Regions from separate parts of the Streptomyces sp. NBC_00328 genome, predicted to be linked through region 2. Evidence: riboswitches for the same ligand, from Rfam matches in the RefSeq annotation. Region 2 holds a riboswitch; the other holds the start of a gene.
The links. A riboswitch is a leader RNA that binds a small molecule or an ion and turns the genes downstream of it on or off. The one in region 2 is predicted to bind S-adenosylmethionine.
Positions count from the first base shown of each region.

Region 1: linked by a shared signal. The riboswitch ahead of OG485_RS13940 (aminotransferase class V-fold PLP-dependent enzyme) and the one ahead of OG485_RS02385 (ABC transporter substrate-binding protein) in region 2 are both predicted to bind S-adenosylmethionine.

Region 1 covers NZ_CP108013.1:3,169,791-3,181,135, forward strand. Annotated here, with positions in the region: gene OG485_RS13895 (MATE family efflux transporter) at 1-395, opposite strand, end outside; gene OG485_RS13900 (PadR family transcriptional regulator) at 530-1,054, shown strand; gene OG485_RS13905 (hypothetical protein) at 1,068-2,264, opposite strand; gene OG485_RS13910 (C40 family peptidase) at 2,342-3,364, opposite strand; gene OG485_RS13915 (C40 family peptidase) at 3,605-4,639, opposite strand; gene OG485_RS13920 (NYN domain-containing protein) at 5,164-6,513, opposite strand; gene OG485_RS13925 (hypothetical protein) at 6,549-6,788, opposite strand; gene OG485_RS13930 (rhomboid family intramembrane serine protease) at 6,941-7,696, shown strand; gene OG485_RS13935 (Lrp/AsnC family transcriptional regulator) at 7,739-8,020, shown strand; gene OG485_RS13940 (aminotransferase class V-fold PLP-dependent enzyme) at 8,060-9,421, opposite strand; SAM riboswitch class IV at 9,615-9,731, opposite strand; gene trpD (anthranilate phosphoribosyltransferase) at 9,817-10,881, opposite strand; gene qcrB (cytochrome bc1 complex cytochrome b subunit) at 11,052-11,345, opposite strand, start outside.
Region 2 covers NZ_CP108013.1:573,563-584,907, forward strand. Annotated here, with positions in the region: gene OG485_RS02380 (sulfite oxidase) at 1-755, opposite strand, end outside; SAM riboswitch class IV at 1,308-1,421, shown strand; gene OG485_RS02385 (ABC transporter substrate-binding protein) at 1,847-3,466, shown strand; gene OG485_RS02390 (ABC transporter permease) at 3,470-4,429, shown strand; gene OG485_RS02395 (ABC transporter permease) at 4,426-5,349, shown strand; gene OG485_RS02400 (dipeptide ABC transporter ATP-binding protein) at 5,331-7,025, shown strand; gene OG485_RS02405 (LLM class flavin-dependent oxidoreductase) at 7,038-8,087, shown strand; gene OG485_RS02410 (acyl-CoA dehydrogenase family protein) at 8,882-10,126, shown strand; gene OG485_RS02415 (Asp23/Gls24 family envelope stress response protein) at 10,626-11,102, shown strand; gene OG485_RS02420 (DUF3040 domain-containing protein) at 11,173-11,345, shown strand, end outside.

The DNA.
Region 1 (11,345 bases), 2.6 Mb from region 2:
GAGACGGCGAAGTACTGGACGGCGAGGGTCAGCGCGCGTCCGTCGCCGCCGAGGACCAGCCGGGCCAGCGGCTCGCGCAGCAGGAAGCCGCCCAGGGCGATCACCGGTGTGACGGCGGCGCACAGCGCCCAGCCTCCGCGGACGGCCGCCCGGACCGCTCCCGGGTCGCGGGCGCCCCGGGCGTGCGCGACCAGGACGGTGGTGCCGGAGGCGAAGACCAGGGCGACGCCGAGCAGCACGTTCTCGGTGTTCGTCGCGACGGCGACGGCGGCCACGGCGTCACGGCCGAGCCGGGAGACCCAGACGGTGTTGATGATTCCGGCGGCGACGGAGGCGAGCAGCGAGAGGTAGACGGGGTGGGCGAGCGCTATGAGCTGCCTGCGGTGCGCGTTCACGAAGGCTCCCTCGATACGAGCTACCTCGTTTAGAGGTAGCTCGATAAGAGGTACCATGGACGGGTGAACCCTTCAACCACCCGGACCCGCCGGCCTCGCGGGGCGTCGGCGCCCACGAAGGAAGGGCCGGCCTGATGCTGGAGCTGTCGATCCTGGGCTTCCTGTACGAGGAGCCGCTGCACGGCTACGAGCTGAAGGAGCGCATCAAGGCCCTCACCGGCCATGTCCGGCCGGTCAGCGACGGCGCCCTCTACCCGGCGATCACCCGCCTGGTCGCCGCCGGCCTGCTCGACCAGCACACCGAGCCCGGCAGCGGCGCGGCCCCGCGGCGCATCCTGTCGCTCACCGAGAAGGGCCGCGAGGACCTGCTGGAGCGGCTGCGGCACCCCAAGCAGGCCGAGATCACCGACCACGTCCGCTTCAACACCCTGCTGGCCTTCCTGCGCCACCTGGGCGACCCCCGCGAGCAGGCCGCGGTGCTGCGGCGCCGCCAGGAGTTCCTGGAGGCCCCGACGAGCTTCTTCTACGAGGGCGGCCGGCCGGTGCGCGCGGAGGAGGCCGACGACCTGTTCCGGCAGGGCATGCTGCGGGTGGCGCGGGCGACCGGCGAGGCGGAGCGGACCTGGCTCGCGGAGGCCGTCCACCGGCTGGAGGGGTGAACGGCTCCACGCGTCAGCCGAGCTGGTCCCCGAGGTACTGCCGCCACAGCTCGGCGAACCGCTCCGGCGTCGTGTGCAGCACGTCCCGCAGCGCGCCCTGGACCGCACCCTCGCGCTTCCCGTGGTCGCCCACCGCGCGGTAGAAGTCGTTCAGCCGGACCTCGCCCCAGTGGTCCGCGATCAGCCGGCAGGCCATCCAGCCACCCTCGTACGCCCGTGCCAGCGCACTCGCGTCCGCGGTGAACCCGAAGTCCTTGTCGTCGGGCAGCGCGGCCGGGACGCGCCCCTCGGCCACCGCGCGCTGGAGTTCCGGCGCGACCTGCCCGGGCGCCCGCCCGCTGCCGCGGTAGCCGGACCAGTCCGCGTACCCCTCGGAGAGCCACAGCGGGGTGGCGGCCGTGGTGTGGGCGCGGGTGGCCACGTGCGTGGTCTCGTGGGTGAGCACGACCTGCTTGCCGAGGCCGCCGAGAACGCCGTACGCGTCCGGGTTGACGATGATCCGGTCCGCGGGCGCCTTCGCCGAAGGTCCCGCCTCCCCGGTGGTGACCGCGGCGATCCCCCGGTACCCGGACGCCGGAGCCCCGAGCAGCCCCGCCATCCCCTCCAGCGACTTCGGTACGAGGACCACGACGTGCCGCGACCAGTCCGCGCCCCAGGCGTCCGACACGGCCGGCACGGCACGGTCCGCGAGACCCGCGAAGGCCCGCAGCCGCTCGCCGGACTGCCCGACCCCCAGGACGAGGCTGTGCTCACCCCGTACGGCCGTCACGGCCCCCTCGTCCCACAACTGGTCGCCGCCCTTGCCCGACGGCTTGTCGGAGGTGACGCGCCAGGTCCCGCCGGCGCGGGTCAGCGCGAGGGCGCGGTCCACCTTGACCGGCGCGGTGTCGTAGCCCGCGATGCGGTAGCGCAGCTCGGCGCGGGCGGTCGCGCTGTCGCCGGAGCGGCTCAGACCGGCCAGCCGGTAGGACCAGCCCGCCAGCGGTACGTCACGCAGGTTCGCGAGGCCGGTTCCTGCGCCGGCCGCCGCGCCGGTGGCCCGGAACGCCGCGTCGTCCCGGTCCAGGACCGCGGCCGCCCGCCGGTCGAGGACGCGCTGCACGTCGGCCGCCGCGGTGTCCGGCGCCGTCCGGCCGCCGCAGCCGACGAGCCCGGCGAGCAGCAGCACCACGGAGAGCCCCGCTCGCGACGCGCACCTTCGACCAGCCATTCTCCCGATCGTACGGTGCCCGCGCCCACCCGCCGGAACGCTCGCCCCTCCCGCCCCCTCGCCCGGTCCTCGCCCCGTCAGACCCGGGTGACGGACGAGATCGGCATCATCCCGACCGGGTCGTAGCGCACCGGGGCGCCGGGATAGGGCGCGTGGATCACCTGGCCGTTGCCCACGTACATCCCGACGTGGCCGGCGTCCGACCGGTAGGTGACCAGGTCACCGGGCCGCGCCTGGGAGAGCGGGATCTGCCGTCCGGCGAACCGCTGGGCCTGCGAGGTGCGCGGCAGACCGACCCCGGCGTGCGCGTAGGACCACTGCATGAGGCCCGAACAGTCGAAGCCGCCGGGCCCGTTGGCGCCCCACACGTAGGGGCGGCCGAGCGCCGAGCGGGCCGCGGCGACGGCGACGGCCGCGCGCGACGAGGAGGCGACCGAGCCGCCGAGGCCGGCCACGCCGGTACGCAGCGAGCGCGACGCCCGGTCGTAGGCGGCGCGTTCGGCGTACGGCAGCGAGTCGAGCAGCTTCCGGGCCTTGGCCAGTTTGCCCTCGATGACCCGCTTGTTCCGGGCGACCGTCGTGCGGCTGCGCGCCAGTTCGGCGAGTTTCCCGTCCGCCTCCTCGCGCTCCTGGGAGAGGCCGCGCAAGGCGAGCTGGAGTTCCCTGAGTTCGCCGGCCCGGCGGGTGCTCATCCGGTCGAGCGCGGAGGCCTTGTCGAGGTAGTCGTCCGGGTCGGCCGAGAAGAGCAGCGCGAGGGAGGGGTCGAGGCCGCCCGAGCGGTACTGCGCCCCGGCGAGCGAACCCAGCGCGTCCCGCATGGTGTTGACACGGTTCTGCTGCCGGGCGATCTCGTCCTGCGCCGTGCCGATCTGCTCACGCAGCCGGTCGCCGCGCTCGTCGGCCTTGTTGTACGCCTCGGTGGCCTTCTCCGCCTGGGCGTAGAGGCGGTCCACCTCGGCCCGGGTGTCGCCCCGCGGCGCCGCGGAGGCGGGCAGGGTGCCGAGCGCGGCGGCCGCCGCGGACATCACGCAGGCCGCGACACCGAAGGCGCCGGCGCCCCGGTCGAAGCCGGTCGGTGCAAGGCGGCGATGGAACCCCACGAGTTGCCGCACTCCCTTCCGCTGACGGTCCCCTCCGCCGGGGGAACGTGGCAGACAGTAACCGTGCGACCACGCGGCGACCAAAGCCCTCCGCGGGCACGCACAGTGACGCCCCGCCGGAGACGCAGGTCACCGACGGGGCGTGGGGTCAGCGCGAGTTGTCGCAATTCGCCCGTTTGGGCGGCGCGGCAGGAGGGCGCTCCGGGCGGCGGGCTTCACTTCCCCGTCCGCCCGTGCGGATCAGATCCGGACGCCGAACTGGAAGGGCATGTTGCCGATCGACTCGTAGCGGACGACCGTGCCGGTGCGCGGGGCGTGCAGCACCTGGCCGTTGCCCGCGTAGAGACCGACGTGGTGCTGGTCGCCGTAGAAGATGACCAGGTCGCCGACCTGGAGGTCGCTCTGCGAGTAGATGCGGGTGCCCGCGTTGGCCTGGGCCTGCGAGGTGCGGGGTATGGTCACGCCGGCCTGGGCGTAGGCCCAGGAGGTGAGGCCCGAGCAGTCGAACGAGCTGGGGCCGGAGGCACCGTAGACGTACGGCGAGCCGATCCTGGTCTTGGCGGCGGCGAACGCGGCGGCGGCGCGGCCCGAGGCGGCCGGGGTGTCGCCGAGGTCGACGCGCTCGCTGGCGCGGGTGGCCCGCTCTTGCTCCTCGGAGGCGAGCGCCGCCTTCTCCTGCGCCGTCAGCGTGTTCAGGAGCTTCTGCGCGGAGCCCAGCTTGTTCTGGACTTCCTTCTTCTTCTTGGCGAGCTCGGCCCGGGTGTCGGCGAGGTCCTTGAGCTTCGCGGAGGCCTCGGCACGCTGCTGGGCGAGCGAACGCTGCTTCTCCTGGACCTTCTTGAGCGACTCGACCTGCTGGGCGCTCAGCTGGTCCATGGCCGAGGCCTTGTCCAGGAAGTCGTCCGGGTCGGAGGAGAGGAAGAGCGCCACGGAGGGGTCGATGCCACCGGTGCGGTACTGGGCGCTGGCCATCGAACCGAGGCCCTCGCGCAGGTCGTTGAGCTCTTCCTGGCCGCGGGCGACGTTGTCCTGGAGAGCGCTGATCTGCTTCTGCAGCTTCTGCTGCTTGTCCTTGGCGCCGTCGAGCTTCTCAGTGGCCTGCTCGGCCTCTTCGTAGAGCTTGTCGACCTTGGTCTTGACCTCGTCCTTGTTGGGCTTCTCGGACGGCGCCGCGTTGGCGGCATTCGCGCTGAGGACAACAGCGGCAGCGGCGGCAGTGGTGAGCACGGTCACACGGGCGCGGCTCGGCTGCTTGGGTCGACGGTGGGACGCCACGAAGGCGAGCTCCTTCTTCCTCCAGCCGCCTGCCGAAAACGCCGACGGGCGGTGCCCCTCCACCGTCACTCCCCATGAGTGATCACCCTAGTTGGAGGTTCAGGCCATGACCCTAGTGACCTACTTGTGATCAGTTCAAATCCAAACCTGAAAATTCTTTGTCACGGAGCGCATTCTTTGCCATCAACTCACCAGCAGTGATGTCCGCTTGACACTACGTCGCGTGAACATCCGGCGAATTGGGGCATCAGGCCCAGACGTTACGCATGGTGCGTACGCGACTCACGCGACTTAGGCCACCGATCGCCGCGCGCGTGAAACCCGGTCCCCGGAGAGCGGGATGAGACTCCGGAGCGGGCACGGAAGAGCCCGCGGAACATGACGAACGGGAGGAAGCACGCGGAAGGATCCATGCCGGAGGAAAGGCGCGAAACGGGCGCGAGGGGATCGCGAAAGGAACCCGCGGGAGTCGCGAGGGGATCGCGAGGGGGGACGTACGACGGGAACGTGCCCGCGGGAGTCGCTCAGCCGCGCGAGAAGCGCTTGAGGAGCACCACGGACGCCACCGGCCGGGCGCCCGCCTTGGCGATCCCGTCCGCGACCTCGCGGTCGGTCGAGACCACGATGACCGGCCGGCCGGGCGGCTCGGCCCGAACGAGCTGACGGATCAGCTCGTCGGCCGTGATGCCGGGCTTGGAGAACAGCACCCGCACCCCGCGCGGAGGCGCGAGCAGCACCGGCGCGAGCAGTTCGGCCCCGTCGAAGACACAGGTGACCTCGGCGCCTGTCTGCGCGGCCAGCTGCGAGAGCTGTCCGAGCAGCCGCAGCCGCTGCTTCTCCAGCGGCATCTGGGGATAGCCGGTCTTGGTGACGTTGTAGCCGTCGACGACCAGATGCGCCTGGGGCAGTGCGAGCAACTGGTCCAGGATCGCGGGGTCGTTCTCGGACAGAGCGCGGGCGGCGATGTCCTTCGGGGTCATCCGTCCCGGCTCGACCGCCTCGACCGTCTCCGCGGGCCGCACCGAGACGGGAGGCAACGCCAGTTCCCGGCGCAGCCCCTGGGCCGCCTCCAGCACGGTGTCGAGCAGCAGGCGCATCCGCATGTCCTCGACGCTGCGCCCCTCCCGGGCCGCCTTGCGGGTGGCCTCCAGGGCCGCCTCGGCCTCCGAGAGACGCGCCTTGAGCCGCCGCGTCTCGCTCTCGGCCGCGGACACCCGGGTCTGGCTCTCCGCCTTCGCCCCGTCCGTCTCGGCCTGGAGCTTGCGCAGGGCCGCCTCACCGCGCTTGACGTCACTGAGAGCCCCGCGCAGCTTGCGCTGAAGCGATTCCGCTTCCTTGCGGGCCGCTTCCAGCTCCGCGCGCAGCCGTTCGGTCTCGTCACGCGTCTGCCCGCGGGCCTCCGCGAGTTCCGCGCGCAGCCGGTCCAGTTCGGCGCGGCTCTCCTCACCGGCGCGCTCGGCGTCCGCCCGCAGGGCCTCCTCGCCCGCGGCGGTCACCAGCTTCACCCAGCCGGCGGGACGCACGACATAGGCCGCGGCCGCCACGTCCAGCGGATCCGCGGCCGGGGACGGCGCGCCCGAGTCGAGAGCGCCGACGAGCTCCGGCTGGGCCTCTCTGAGCTTCTCGGCGATGCGCTGTCTGAACAGCGGGTCCGTCTCCAGCGCCGAGGCCATCGCGTTGCCGGCGAACTTGGCACGGCGATTCGGGGCGAACCGGGCGTACTGCCGCAATTGTGTGGGCAGTTCGGACATCGTCAGCCCGCCGAAGCCGTCCGAGACGATCTGTACGACGCGTCGGCGCACGCCGTCGGGCAGCGGACGGTCGAGCACCTCGGCGGTGCCGTCGTCCGGCTCCCCACCCGTGGTCTCCACCATCCGTTCACCCCAATATCCGTGCGGGGCCCGCTCCCTCAGGAGCCGGCGCCCGGCCTGTCCACGAGTTCGACCTGATCCACCGCGTTGCACCAACGGCACCGCACCGACTCGATGGTCTCACTGACCACCTCGCGCTCCTCGACCTTGGGCTCACCGGCCAGGTCCAGGTGCACATACTCGACGACCTTCGACGAACGGGTCACGTCGAAACGCGTGAGGTTGCCGCAGAGGGCGCAGCGCCAGCGGGTCTTGGCGTCGGGCAGGGGAACTGTCATAGGGCAGCCGCTTTCCTTCTCGTGTCCGTCCGGCGCCGGTTTCCCGGTGCTATGGCTCGTAACCCTACGGCCTGGCGGGTACTCGACGCTCGGCCGTCCGCGGCGGCGAGGCGGTCCGTGCGCATCGGTGCGGTTACGTCATGCTCTGCACCATGATCGGCAATTGGAGTGCGACGGTCGGCAGGGCGCTGCGGGGCCGGCCGGCGCCGGTGACGTACGCGCTGATCGCCCTGTGCTGTCTGATCTTCGTGATCGGTCCCGCCTCGGGCCTGGATCCCGCGTACGGCACCGGGGACGAGCTGCTGGTCGCGCAGCGGGCCTATTTCCGCCGCTGGGGCGTGGTGCCGGCGGCCCTGTTCGGCGGGGCCCCCGGCGAGGCGCTCACCCCCGCGACCGCCCTGTTCATCCACGGAAGCTGGCTCCATCTCCTGGGCAACATGCTCTTCTTCTACGTCTTCGGGCTCATGACCGAGGAGCGCATGGGCCATCTGGAGTTCGCCCTCTTCTACCTGGGCTGCGGCTATCTGGCCCTGCTCGGCTACGCCGCCGCCAACGCGACCTCGCAGCAGTCCCTGGTCGGGGCCTCCGGGGCGATCTCCGCGGTGCTCGGCGCGTTCCTGTACCTGTTCCCCAGGGCCCGGGTGACCAGTCTCTTCCCGTTCCTGTTCTTCCTGCCGCTGCGGTTCCCCGCCTGGGTGGTGCTGCCGTTCTGGTTCACGCTCCAGTGGCTGGCGGCCGGCCGCAGCTCCCCGGGCCCCGGAGTCGCCTATCTGGCCCACCTCGTGGGCTTCTCCCTGGGTTTCGTCTACGCGTGGGCGCGGTTCCGGCCCCGAAGGCCGCTCGCGCCCGTTCGGGGGGTGCTGCCGGGGCCCCCGGTGGAGCGGCCGGGCCAGGTGGACCGCGAGTAGGGTGAGATCCCCAGCAGTGGCCCCCTAGGGAGAGAACCAGCCGTGATCACCGCGATCGTCCTCATCAAGACCAGCGTGGACCGGATCCCCGAGATCGCCGAGTCGATCGCGTCCCTGGAGAGCGTCAGCGAGGTCTTCTCCGTCACGGGCACCTACGACCTGATCGCCATGGTCCGGGTCCAGGCCCACGACGACCTGGCGGACGTCATCCCCGGCAAGATCAGCAAGATCCCGGGCGTCGAGGCGACGGACACGCACGTGGCGTTCCGTACGTACTCCCAGCACGACCTGGAGGCGGCGTTCGCGATCGGTCTCGACTCCTGACCGACGCGGCACCGCCTCCGGGCGAGGCCGCCGTGGGCGTCAGACCGCCGGGACGCAGCGGCCGTCCTCGGTGCGGTACTGCCAGCGCGCGCCGTCCCTGACGAGTTCGCGCACCGCGCGGACGAAGCGCTCGACGTGCTCGTCGGGGGTACCGGCGCCGAAGCTGACGCGGATGGCGTTGAGGGACTTCTCCCCGGGCGCCGCCTCGGGGGCTCCGCACTCCCCCTGGGTCTCCGGGGCGCTGCCGAGCAGCGTGCGGACGAGCGGGTGGGCGCAGAAGAGGCCGTCGCGGACGCCGATGCCGTACTCGGCGGAGAGCGCGGCCGCGAAGTGCGAACTGTTCCAGCCCTCGACGACGAAGGAGATGACGCCGACCCGCGGGGCGTCGTCGCCGAAGAGGGACAGGACCCGGACCTCGGGGACCTCGGCGAGGCCCGCGCGGACGGTACGGATCAGGTGCCGCTCACGGGCGAGAAGGCTGTCGAAGCCCTCCTCGGTGAGCGCCTTGCAGGCCGAGGCGATCGCGTAGGCCCCGATGACGTTCGGCGAGCCGGCCTCGTGCCGGGCGGCGCTGTCGTGCCACTCCACGTCCACGCCGCCGTCCGTGCGCCGGGTGACCTTGCGGCTGGCGCCGCCGCCCGCGAGGTACGGGTCGGCCTCGCGCAGCCAGTCGGAGCGGCCCGCGAGGACACCGGAGCCGAACGGCGCGTACAGCTTGTGCCCGGAGAACGCGACCCAGTCGACGTCGAGGTCCTGGACCGACACCGGGTGGTGCGGGGCGAGCTGCGCGGCGTCGAGGACGATGCGGGCGCCGTGGGCGTGGGCGGCGGCGGCCAGCTCCCGCACCGGCCACAGCTCCCCGGTGACGTTCGAGGCGCCGGTGACGCAGACCAGGGCCGGTCCGTGAGGGTCGCGGGCGGCGAGGGCGTGCTCCAGGGTGGCGACGGCCTCGCCCGGGGTGCGCGGGGCGTTCAGGTACGTCACCCGGGCGTCGCGCCAGGGCAGCAGCGAGGCGTGGTGCTCGGTCTCGAAGACGAAGACCTGGCAGTCGGCCGGGAGCGCGGCGGCGAGCAGGTTGAGCGAGTCGGTGGTGGAGCGGGTGAAGACCACCTGGTCACCGGCGCGGCAGTCGAGAAACTCCTCGACGGTCCTGCGGGCGTTCTCGAAGAGGTCGGTGGAGAGCTGCGAGAGGTAGCCGGCGCCCCGGTGGACGCTGCCGTAGTAGGGCGCGTACGCGGCCACGTCGTCCCACACCCGCTGGAGGGCGGGCGCGCTGGCGGCGTAGTCGAGGGCCGCGTAGGTCACCTCGCCGCCGGTGACGAGCGGGACGGTGACATCCCGGCCCAGAACGGCCAGGGGGGCACAAACGGACTGGTCGGCGGCAACGGTGGAGACAGACATGGCGAGCTCCTGTGAGAGGCAGGCGGGATCACCGCGCGAGCCGGCCGCCCGGAGGCAGGGCTGGGCTCAGCGCGGGAAAAGGTGAAAAGGGTGTGCGGAGGCGGGGCTCGGCGCCCTATCGCATTCGCTTGCTCACAGAAGGCTCCCTCGAACGACCAGGACCCCTGGTTGCATCCGCCCGGAGGACGGGAGGGGTCCGCGCTTGCCGTAGGCCTCGCTGCCTACGACCTGGTCTTCACCCGGGGCACCCCGCCACGGACGGAGGGTTGCCGGACAGCCGGCCGGGGCCTGATGGCTGTCACTCATGACCTGATACAGCATCTTGCCAGAGGATCTTCCACGCGCAAGGCGCAGTCCGGATTCTGGACTGCGCCTCGCTCCGTGTCACCGGTGGATCAGGCGTTGCTGGCGGCCACCCAGCGCTCCAGGGTGCGCTTCGCGGCCCCGGAGTCGATCGCCTCGGCCGCCTTCTCCATTCCGTCGCGGAGCTGGTCCGCGAGCGGCGCGCCGGTCGGCGACAGGGCCACCAGGGCCGCCGCCGAGTTCAGCAGGACCGCGTCCCGTACGGGCCCCCGCTCGCCGTCCAGGAGGCGCCGGGCGACCTCCGCGTTGTACGAGGCGTCGGCGCCGCGCAGGGCCTCCACCGGGACGATGTCGAGCCCGACGTCGCGCGGGTCGAAGCGCTCCTCGGTGACCTTGCCGTCGCGGACCACCCAGACGTGGGAGCCCGCGGTGGTGGTCAGCTCGTCGAGGCCGTCGTCGCCGCGGAAGACGAGCGAGGAGTTGCCGCGCTCGGCGAACACGCCCGCCACGATCGGCGCCATCCGGGGATCGGCGACGCCGACCGCCTGGGCCTTCACGCGCGCCGGGTTGGTCAGCGGACCGAGCACGTTGAAGGTGGTCCGGATGCCCAACTGACCGCGGGCCGCGGCCACATGACGCAGCGCCGGGTGGAACTTGACCGCGAAGCAGAAGGTGATCCCGGCCTCCTCGGCCACCTCGGCCACCCGTTTCACCGGCAGTTGGAGATTGACGCCGAGCTTCTCCAGGACGTCCGACGCGCCGGACGCGGAGGACGCGGCCCGGTTGCCGTGCTTGACGACCTTGGCGCCGGTGCCGGCCACCACGATCGAGGACATCGTGGAGATGTTGACGGTCTTCGCGCCGTCGCCGCCCGTTCCGACGATGTCGACGGTGTGTCCGGGCACCTCGATGACATTGGCGTGCTCGTACATCGCCCGGACGAGTCCGGTGATCTCCTGGACGGTCTCGCCCTTGGCCCGCAGGGCCACCACGAACCCGGCGATCTGCGCGTCGGTCGCCTCGCCGCGCATGATGCGGTCCATCGCCCAGGCCGTGTCGTCCGCGCTCTGGTCGCGGCCTTCGAGCAGGCCGTTCAGTACCGCGGGCCAGGAACGGCCCGCCGCGGTGTCGCCTCCAGCGGGGTTCACAGCGCTCATGGTCGCTCCTGGGTTCGTGGGTCACGCGGTCGCGGGTGACACGGGTCGTGGGTGACGCGGGGTGGATCGCCCCGCAGCACCGGGTGAGTCCACCCTATCCAGCCCGGAGGACGGCAAAGAGCCCCGTCCATGTCATGGACGGGGCTCCAGCCGTGGCGAACAGCCGGGGATCAGTGGTGGCCGTGGCCGCTCGTGATCTCCTTGTACTCCTCGACGGTGGGCTTGGGGATCTGGCCTTCCTCCCCGTAGAAGCCCTGGCTCATCTTGGCGCGCAGCTTCTGCGTGCCCGAGACCTTGCGCTCGACACCGTTCTCGTCGACCGTCGGGCCGATCTCGGCCGGCTTGTACTGCTCGTGCGCGGTGAGCGTGTGCAGCGCGTCCTGGCTGAGCGGCTCGTGGACCTCGATGAACTCACCGTGCGGCAGGCGCTTGATGATGCCCGACTCGCGGCCGTGCAGCACCTT
Region 2 (11,345 bases):
TACGGAAGCGGCTCGCCGTTCATCTCGTACGCGAGCAGTACGTCGTCCAGGGCCTTGGCCAGCGGCAGCGGACGTCGTACCCGCCCCAGGCTCTCGCCGCCGCTGACGTACTCGGCGTCCAGACCGCGCGGCTGCACGTCCACGGCGCGGGGGGACAGCCCTGCCCTGCGCAGCACGTCACCCAGCCGCACCCCGCGCCAGCGTGCGACACCGATCGCTCCCAGGGTCCACGCGGTGCCGGTGACCGTCTCCCCCTGTTGCGTCGTGTAGTAGGAGCGGCCGTTCCCGGCGCATTCGACGAACGCTGTCCGGGTGACGGCCGGCAGTGCGCGCAGATCGTCGTAACCGAACTCCACCGGACGGTCCTCGCCGTGGCTGCCGCGCAACCCGCTCCCCCACAACCGCAGCCGCCAGTCGTCGGCGTTCAGGACGGGTGTGGCGGTGTGGTTGCGCACGAAGAACAGTTCGTTGGGGGTGTGGTGCCCGGTTCCGCGCAGCGCCTCCCACCGGGTCTCGGCGTTGGTGCCGCGCTCGATGAACCATTCGGCGGGCAGCGGCTTGACGATCGGTCTGTCGGCGGCGTGGGCGGGCCCCGGGGTGCCGAGTGCGGTTCCGGCGGCGGCAGCGGTGAGCAGGGTGAGCAGCCGGCGGCGGGTGACCCCTTCGGCTCTGGCCTCACCTGCGAGCCACTGGCGCAGCCTGCGGCGGTCGTACTCGGTTTCGTAGCGGCGACCGGCGGGGGTGAGCGAAGGCATGGCGGGTCCTCGTCATTACGGGGCGAGAGGAACGAGAGGGCTCGGCACAAGTGGGCGCGGGGGTGCGCGAGGACGGCCGCTATGCGCCCGACCGGCTTGTCCGGAGCGGAAGTTCGCGGAAGCGTGTGGTCAGCCGGTCGTCCGACACAGCGCGGCGGCGACGCGGACGAGGTCCACGGCGCGGCGGCGGGTCAGTGGCTCCGACATCGGCATGGCGGGATGAAAGCACACGGGGCGGAAGGCGTCAACGGAGCATTCGTGCCGGTGAACCAGGCGTCCAGGCAAGTCGGTTGGCGTGGCGGCCACGACCCGTCGGCCCCGCACCGGACCGGCGGACCGGCGCGAAGGTGGCAGTTCCTGAACTCCGGCTCTCCCCGGCCGTGTGACGGCGGCCGGCCCCGTGTCCCCGACACGACCGCGGCCGACCCCGGGTCGCCGACACGACCGCGTCCGGCCCCGGGTCGCCGACACGACCGCGTCCGGCCCGTGCTCTCCGGCGGAGTCCGGTGCCGCCATTGACGTACGTCAGAACCGCTCCGTACGATCACGAACGGCATCGAGTGTCAGCGTCAAGCCCTGGCTTGCTGACCGGCAACCCTCCCGCGCGGTGGGGTGCTCCAGGTGAAAGCCCGGCGGGATCAGCGACGATCCGCGCAAGCGCGTGGCCTCATGACCGGGGCCGGAGATGGGGGGGGGAGGATCATTATGCGACACGGTGGTGACCCTCGTGCCTCCTTCTCCGTCGCCATGGTGTTCTCCCGGCTGGCGCGCCGACGCCACATCGATCTGAAGCGCTCGACCAGCTGCTTCTGTCAGGCCTGACGGCCCTTCCCGCAGCGGAGCGCTGACGGGCTTGCCCGCCGAGGGTCCCCGCCCGTGACCGGCGCTCGGGGTACGTGTCCCCGCCCGGGTCCCGCTTCCTTCCGCTCCGCCTGATTCTTCGGATCCTTCGGATCCACCTTCCGCCTGGCCCCTGTCCGCAGGGCATTCCCCCCCCGTCACGTCACCGCGCCGACCGGGCCCGCACGCCTGTGCGTGGCCGTGCCTCGCGCGGTGTCCCGTGCCTGGCGACACCATGAGGAGAACCCTCCGTGCGTGCACTTCCGGATTTCAGATCTCCCCGATGGGCGGCGCTCACCGCCCTTCTCACCACCAGTGTGCTGCTGACGGCCTGCGGGTCGGGCACCGGCGGATCCGGAGCCGGTGACGGCAAGCCGAGGTCCGGCGGAAGCCTGACGTTCGCCGTGGGCTCGGACGCCGGCTGTGTGGATCCCCAGCAGGTCGGCAGCAACGACACGATCTACTCGGTGCGCCAGGTTGTGGACTCCCTGACGGACCAGGACCCCAGGACCGGCAAGATCGTGCCGTGGCTGGCGAAGAGCTGGGACATCAGTGCCGACGCGACCGCCTTCACCTTCCACCTGCGCTCGGGTGTCACCTTCAGCGACGGGTCCCCGCTGACCGCCCAGGTGGTCAAGGACAACTTCGACGCGGTGCCGCGTCTCGGTGTCCTGGGGACCCTGGCCGAGGGCTACCTGAGCGGCGTCAAGAGCACCACGGTGGTCGACCCGCTCACCGTCAAGGTGACCTTCCAGCAGCCCAACGCCCAGTTCCTGCAGGCCACTTCGACACATTCCCTGGGGATCGAGTCGTCGGCGAGCGCGAAGAGGTCACCGCAGCAGAAGTGCAGTGACGGGGTCATCGGATCCGGACCCTTCGTGCTGAAGCGGTACGTGCAGAACCAGTCGGTCACCCTGGCCAAGCGCCACGGCTACGCCTGGGGCTCCTCACGGTGGAACAAGAAGGGCGAGGCGTACCTGGACGAGCTCGTGTTCAAGGTCGTGCCGGAAGCGGGCGTGCGCGCCGGCAGTCTCCGGTCCGGCCAGGTGGACGCGATCGGCAGTGTGGGCCGGGCCGACGAGGCGGCGCTCAAGGGCGGCCAGGTCACCCTCCAGAGGCGGGCCAACCCCGGGATCGTCTTCGGACTCGGCCTCAACAACGCGCGGCCCCTCCTGAAGGACGCCAGGGTCCGCCGGGCGATCCTGGCCGCCATCGACCGCAAGCAGATCGCCGACACCGTCTTCCCCACCGGCACCCGGGCGGCGACCAGCGTCCTCGCACACACCACGCCCGACTACACCAGCCTCGCCCCGGATCTGGCCTTCGACGCGGCCAAGGCGAAGTCCCTGCTGGACGAGGCCGGCTGGAAGGCGGGCGGCGACGGCACGCGCACCAAGGACGGCAAGAAGCTGAGCCTGACCATCGACTGGGTTCCCAACGCGGCCACGAATCAGCCCGCGTTGGAGCTGATACAGCAGCAACTGAAGGCGGTCGGAGTCCAGGTGACCCTCAAGCAGCTCCAGCTCACCCAGCTGACACCGACACAGCAGTCGGGCGAATTCGACGCGACATGGGGGAACATCACCCGCGCCGACCCCGACATCCTGCGCAGCTCCTTCTCCACGAAGCTGGCCAACTTCTACCGCGTGCCGGCGAGCGGCCTGGACAGGACCCTGTCCGCGCAGGCCGCGACCACCGACCCGGCGGGGCGCAGCAAACTCGTGGCCCAGGCACAGCAGTCGATCGTGCGCGACGCCTACAACGTGCCGGTGGTGGAGCTGCAGACCCAGCTGGGCCTGTCCACGAAGGTGCACAGCCTCGCCTTCGACGCCTCCAGCCGGATCCAGTTGCACGACACCTGGATCGGCTGACCCGTGCGTGGCTATGTGCTCAAACGGCTCGCGCAGGCGGTCGGGGTGCTGTGGGCGGCGTACACCGTGTCGTTCCTGGTGCTGGACTACCTGCCGGGCGACCCGGTCACCGCGATGGCCGGTGCCGGAATGGACTCGGGACAGGTCGATCCCCGGCAGATCGCCGCCCTGCGGCACGAGTACGGCTTCGACAAGCCGGTGCTCACGCAGTACGCCGAGTATCTCGGCCGGGCGGTGCGCGGGGACTTCGGCGACTCGGTCGCCACCGGCCGCCCGGTCGCCTCGACACTGGCCGACGCGCTGCCCCAGACTCTCCAACTGACGGCTTCGGCACTGCTGTTCGCGGTGGTCCTCGGCGGTGGGCTGGCGGTGACGGCCACGTACACCACACGGCGCTGGCTGCGGCAGCTGCTGCTGTCGCTGCCGCCGCTGGGAGTGTCCGTCCCGACGTTCTGGGTGGGGCTCCTGCTGGTCGAGGCGTTCTCCTTCCGGCTGCGCTGGTTCCCCGCGTTCGGCAACGACGGGCTGAAGGGGCTGGTGCTGCCGGCGCTGACCCTCGCGGTCCCCACCGGCGCTCTGATCGCGCAGGTGCTGGCCAAGAGTCTGCTCACCGCGCTCGACCAGCCGTATGTGGAGACCGCCCGCGCGAAGGGCGCGGGCCGCTGGCGGGTCCATCTGCGGCACGCGCTGCGCAACGCCTCTCTGCCGGCGCTGACGGTCGCCGGCCTGCTGGTAGGGCAGCTGATCGCCGGTTCGGTCGTCGTCGAGACGGTGTTCTCCCGTGACGGCCTGGGCCGCGTGACCGCGGCGGCCGTCACGGCCCAGGACATCCCGGTGGTCCAGGGGGTGGTGGCGTTCGGCGCACTGATCTTCGTGACGACGAACCTCGTCGTGGACCTGGTCTATCCGCTGCTGGACCCCCGGATCGTGGTGGCCTCGGACAGAAGGGCGCGCATCGCATGAGCCAGAGTCTTGTCGACGACCCCGCCGAGGCCGCGCTCGGTCTCGTTCGGCCGGTGGGCGCACCGCCGGATCCCGCACCGGGAAGCCGCGTCCGCGTACGGCGGGTGCTGCGGTTCGTGCTGCGCCGCCCCGGTCTGCTGCTGTCCGCCGGCGTCCTCGTGCTGGTGGTGCTGGCCTCGTTCCGGCCACAGCTGTTCACCTCCCGCGACCCGCTGACGGGGGTACCGGCGCAGAACTTCCGCGGCCCGAGCGGCGCGCACTGGTTCGGCACGGACGAGCTGGGGCGCGATGTGTTCTCCCGGGTGGTGCACGGCGCACAGCTGTCCCTGAAGGCCACGCTGATCGCGGTGCTCGTGGCGTTCGTGGTGGGCGGCCTGCTGGGCGTGGTCGCCGGGTTCGTCGGCCGCTGGGTGGACGACGTGCTGATGCGCTTCGTCGACGTCCTGCTCGCCATCCCCGCGCTGTTCCTGTCGCTGGCCCTGGTGACCGCGCTGGGATACGGGACGGTCAAGGTGGCCGTCGCGGTCGGCATCGCCAGTGTCGCCTCCTTCGCCCGCGTCGCCCGCGCCGAGGTGCTCCGGGTGCGTCAGGCGGTGTTCGTCGAGGCGTCGCGCTCCTGCGGGGCCCGCTGGTACTCGGTGCTGGGCCGGCATGTGCTGCCCAACGCCGCGGGCCCGGTGATCGTCCTGGCCACGCTCGACTTCGGCGCCTCCATCCTGGCCGTTTCGGCGCTGAGCTTCCTCGGGTACGGCGCTCCCCCGCCGGCCCCGGAGTGGGGCACGTTGATCTCCGAGGGCCGCAACTACCTGGCCAACGCCTGGTGGCTGACCGCGCTGCCGGGACTGGCGATCGCCGCGACCGTACTGGCCACCAACCGCGTCGCGAGGGCGCTGGACGGCGAATGGTCCCGGCAGCGATGACCGGCGAAGCCGAGAACGGTGAGGACATGACCACACCACTGCTGGAGATCCGCGGCCTGTCCGTCTCGTACCGCACCCGCGGCGGTGGCGGCGTGGCGGCCGTCCGGGGCGTGGATCTCGACGTATGGCCGGGACAGGTGACCGCGGTGGTCGGTGAGTCCGGATCCGGCAAGAGCACGACCGCGCACGCGATCACCCGTCTCCTCCCGGACAACGGCGTCATCGACGCGGGCTCGGTGCGCTTCGGCCGGCACGACCTGGCCACGCTGTCGGAGGCGGAACTGCGCACCGTACGCGGGGCACGGATCGGGCTGGTGCCGCAGGACCCGACCGTGTCGCTCAACCCGGTCAAGCGGATCGGCGAACAGGTCGCGGAGGTGCTGCGCATCCACGGTCTGGCGAACCGCCGCTCGGCCGCCGTCGAGGCGCTCGACGTTCTGGACCGGGCCGGGCTGCCCGACGCCGCCGTCCGGGCCCGGCAGTACCCGCACGAACTCTCCGGGGGCATGCGGCAACGCGCCTTGATCGCCGTCGCGATCGCCGCGCGACCCGAGCTGATCATCGCCGACGAGCCGACCAGCGCGCTCGACGTCACCGTGCAGCGGGTCATCCTCGACCATCTCCAGCGCCTGGCCGAGGAGTCGGGCACGGCGATCCTGCTGGTGACCCACGACCTCGGGGTCGCCGCCGAACGGGCGCAGCGGCTGGTGGTCATGGCGCAGGGCCGGGTGGTGGAGGCGGGAGCCACCCGTGACGTCCTCGCCGATCCCCAGGACGCGTACACCCGGCAACTGCTGGCGAGCGCCCCGAGCATGACGACGGCTCGCCGCCGCCCGTCCGCGCCCGTGGCCACGGCGGACACGGTTCCGCTGGTGGAGGCGCGCAACCTGGTCAAGGAGTTCCGGCTGCCTCGCACCACGGACGGTCCCCGGACCCTGCGCGCGGTCGACGACGTCAGCTTCGCCGTCCATCACGGGCGGACCCTCGCCCTGGTGGGTGAGTCGGGCTCGGGCAAGTCCACCACCGCCCGGCTGGTGCTCCGGCTCGCCGACGCGACCGCCGGGCAGGTCCTGTTCGACGGCGTCGACGTCACCACCGCCGGGGGTGCCCGTGCCAGGGTGCTGCGCCGCCGTGCCCAGCTCGTCTACCAGAACCCGTACGCGTCCCTCGATCCGCGTTTCTCCATCGGTGAGGTGATCACCGAGCCGCTGCGTGCCTTCAAGGTCGGCGACCGTGCCTCGCGGCTCGCGCGGGCCCGCGAACTGCTCGACCGGGTGGCGCTTCCGGCGGCCGTACTGGAACGCCGGCCGGCGGAGCTGTCCGGCGGGCAGCGTCAGCGCGTGGCGATCGCCCGTGCGCTCGCCCTCTCCCCCGACCTGGTGGTGTGCGACGAGCCCGTGTCCGCGCTCGACGTCTCGGTGCAGGCCCAAGTGCTGGAGTTGCTGGCCGAGTTGCAGGCCGGCACGGGGGTGGCCTACCTCTTCATCTCCCATGACCTGGCCGTCGTACGCCAGATCGCGCACCAGGTCGCGGTCATGCGGGCCGGCCGCGTCGTGGAGGCGGGCCCTCCGGAGGAGCTCTTCACCCGTCCCCGCCACGCCTACACCCGCGAGCTGCTCGCGGCGATCCCCGGCGGCCGGGTCCCCTCCCCCGACGCCGAGACCATCACGAGCTGAGGACCGCCTCACATGACCACTCCCACCATCACGTCCCTTGCGTTCCTCACTCCGGGCAACTTCGCCGACGACGACCCGTACACCGGCCTCGAGGAGACGCTCCAGCTGTTCGAGTACGGCGAACGGTCGGGTTTCGACGGTGCCTGGATCAGGCAGCGGCACCTCGAACACGGTGTCTCGTCGGCCGCTGTGTTCCTCGCCGCTGCGGGCCAGCGCACGCAGCGGATCGAACTCGGCACCGCCGTCATACCGATCGGCTACGAGAGCCCTTTCCGCCTCGCCGAGGATCTGGCGCTGGCCGACGTACTGTCCCGGGGCCGGCTCCAGATCGGCTTCAGCACCGGCATGCCGCACGCCGAGCTGCTCGGCGACCTCGTGTACGACGGGGACTGGCGCGGCTTCGACCTCTCGTACGGCAGGATCGCCCGCGTCCTCGACAACCTGCGCGGCGACCACCTCGGCGGCCCCGACACGGTCATCCACTCGCCCGGCAACGTACAGCGTCCCCGTCTGCAACCGCACGATCCCGGTCTGGCGCACCGCTTCTGGTACGGCGGCGGGAGCCTGCGCTCGGTCCGCTGGGCAGCGGAGAACGGCCTGAACCTGCTGTCCGGCAACATCGTCTCCGGCGAGGGTACCGACGACTTCACCACGGCCCAGCTGAATCTCCTGGCCGAGTACCGACGGGCGCTGTCCCGGCAGGGCGTGGAGCGTCCGGCACGGGTGGCCCTGGGCCGGGTGATCGTGCCCTTCGACGGCGCCGACGCGGCCGGCCGAGCGCGATACCGCGCCTACGCGGCCGACCGCCACGCCCGTACCCTGAGGCCTCAGGGCCCGAAGCGGACCCTGTTCGCCCCCGACGTGGTGGGCACGGCCGAACAGATCCTCGAGCAGCTGGCCGCCGACCCGGTCCTGGCGCAGGTCTCGGAGCTGCGTCTGGAGCTGCCGTACGAGTTCCACCGGGAGGAGTACGAACAGATCCTGCATGACACACGGCAGCTGATCGCACCCGAACTGGGCTGGCGTCCGGCCTCGTCGACGGCGCGGGAGACGGTCCGCTGAGTCCGCTTCCCGGAACCCGGACGTGCGGCCGGACGCGGCCCGGGCCCGCCTGCGTACCCGATCGCACCGGGCAGGGCACGTCGCCGCGACGATCGGGATCACGTACCGGCCGAAGTCGATCGCGTCGTCGAGCAGGGGCGACGCAGGACTGAACACCCCGTGGAACCACGGAAACCGACGATGCCACGAAGAAGGAATCCGTACACGACGGGATCGCCAAGGGGGACGGGCCGTTCACACGGTCCGTCGGCGCGTCAGGCGCGACACGCGGCGGACCACACCCGGCCGAAGTCGATGTGGTCCCGGGTGACCAGGCGATGCTCGGCGTTCATGTGACTCATTGAGCGGTGCGTCTGGCTCCCCGTCAACTACGGTCCGCATGCCGGACGACCGGACGTGGCCGGTACCCATGGGGTCGCCCATCCGTCCGTGGGACCGCTCCCTCTGATTTCCTATTGATTTACTAGGAAATCATTGACCGCGCGTCCTGAGGATGCGCAGGATGATGTACATGCCCCCCACACAGCAGCGGCTGGTTCGTCGTCGGCACGTCGACTTCGGTCGCGTCGCCAGCGCCGTCTGTTGCAGCGCGTAGGGCGCGGCACCCACACCTCGCGCGTGCCGCCACTCCTCCTCCCGCCCAGGCGATCAGGCGATGCCGCCCGAGCCGCACCCGGGCAGGGCTCCCCGGCGCCGGATCGTCACCGTACGGCGCGTGGACCACCAGTGCGTGCCCGACCGGCAAGAGATTCCCGACACGGCACCTTGCCACCGACTTTGAGGAATTCATCATCATGGACGTTGTCACCGCGCCGTCGGGACCCGCCACCGAATCCGACCGGACCGGACCGGAGCCGGCCGACTCCGGCCATGCACACTGGCTGCGTGCGGCCCGCGAGACGGCGGAAGACCTGGCCACGGACGCAGTGGCCAGGGAGCAGGCGGGCAAGACCCCCTTCGACGAGGTCTCCCGACTGTGCGAGGCGGACCTGCTGACGCTGCTGGCACCGGCCGGCGCCGGAGGAGGCGGCGCGGACTGGGCGACGGCCTACGCCGTCGTCCGGGAGATCTCCGCCGCCGACGCCGCGATCGGTCAACTGCTCGGCTCTCACTACTTCCTGTCGTGGAGCGCGCTGTCCTTCGCCGCCTCCGCCCGTGCCACCGAGACCGTCCAGCGCTCCACCAAGAAGCCCTTCCTCTGGGGTGGCGGTCTCGCCCGCCAGGAACCGCCTCTGAGGCTGGCCAGGAAAGGCGGCGGCTACGTCCTGGACGGTCGGCAGAGCTACGCCACCGGGGTCCTGGTCGCCGACCGCCTCGCCGTACGCGGCGAGCGGACCGACACCGGCGAACCCTTCGCCGTCGTCGTCGATCCCGCCCATCCCGGTGTGCGGATCGACGCCGACTCGGAAACCTTCGGCCAGCGGCTCGCGGCCGGCGGCAGCGTGGATTTCGACGCCGTACCGGTCGCCGCCGGCAACGTGCTCGGATCCCTGTCCGCGGACGAGGACGTCCTGTCACCCCTGACCGCCTTCACCTCACCGGTCGGACGCCTCCTCTCCGTCCAAATCCTTCTCGGCATCGCCGAGGGAGTGCTCACCGAGGTACGCGAATACAGCCGGGCAGGCCAATCGCTCTGGTATCCCGGCTGGCCGGTCGGCTCGCCCTCGGACCCACGGATCCTGATCCTGCACGGAGAACTCACCGTTCTCACCCGTTCCGCCTCGGCACTCAACGAGCAGGCGGTGCGAGCCGTGCTGGGCGGACTGGCACGCGGTGAAGCCCTGAGCTACGACGAGTACGCGGAGATCTCCGTTCTCGTGACCATGGCCGAAGCCGCCGCGTCCAGGGCCGCGCAGGAGTCCACCACCCGTGCCCTCGAGGTCGTCGGCGCACGCTCCGCGTCCTCGCGGCTGGGCTTCGACCGCTTCTGGCGCAATGCGCGAACCCTCACCTTGCACGAGCCCGTCGGTGCCCGACTCCGTGACGTCGGGGACTACTTCCTCAACGGCGCGCACCCTCCGTTCGTCCTGCCCCTCTGACCGGGCGAGCGTCGAAACCGGCCCGAGCCGTACGGATAGTCGCCCATGCGGATTTCAGCCAGGGCGGGATCCTCGAAGGCGTCACGCTCGCCGACGTCTCGTCAGCCCAACTGCCCTCCGATGTCCGCGCGTTGACCGACACTCCCGGAGCTTGGGCAACCCCTGACGCCGCACGCCCGCAGCTTCCCTCCCTGGACAGGGAAGCCGGGACGGTGTCCCTGGACGGCCGGCGCTCCGATCCACCGTGCGGAAGCGGCGCTGACCCACCACCGTGCCACCGAGGACGCCCGCGCGGCCCTGGCCACCGCGACAACGGACTCGGACGCGGAAGTACGGCCTAGGCGGCGCGAGCACTGTGACGACGCCCCCGGTTCGGGCCTTGCGCCATTTGCTCCAGATCGCACAAATTGAGCCATTCGTGTGACGATGGCGGAGGGGCAAGAGCAGTCCCCCTTGAGTGTCACGCGAAGTGTCCGCACGGAAGACCGAGGAGGTCCTGATGACGGACCTGACCACCCGCTCCGCGGCCACCAGGAACGAAACGGGCGAGGCCAAGGGGATCCGGCGCTCCGGCACCGGTGATCCGGGCGGCAAGGGACGGACCACCATCGCCGACGGCGTGGTGGCCAAGATCGCGGCGGCGTCCGCACGCGATGTGCCCGGTATCCACGGCCTCGGCACAGGAATGACCCGGGCCCTCGGGTCCGTCCGCGACCGGGTGCCCGCCGGGCGCCCCGGTCAGACCCGCGGCGTGAGCGTCGAGGTCGGCGAACGGCAGACCGCGGTGGATCTCGACGTCGTCGTCGAGTACGGGTACCCCATCACGGAGGTGATCGCGGACATGCGCGTCGCCGTGGTCTCCGCCGTCGAGCGCATGACCGGGCTGGAGGTCGTCGAGGTGAACGTCGCCGTCGGCGACGTGCGTCTGCCGGACGAACCGGACGAGGAACCGCAGGACGGCCCTCGCGTGACGTGACCCGCCGCACCGGCGCCGGAGGCTCGCATCCACCGGCCGCCGCGGAAGAACACCCAGGAGATGCGTCGCCGTGGACGAAAGGGACCACGCGGATGGTGTCCGCCTCACAGCGCGCGAACGTGCCGCGCTGGCGGAGATCGAGGAGGGGCTGCGGCAGGACCCCGCGCCGGAGCCGCACCGCCCGTCCGGCGGGCGCCGGCTGCCCGTCGCGGTCGCACTGATGCTGGTGTGCTCGGTGGTCCT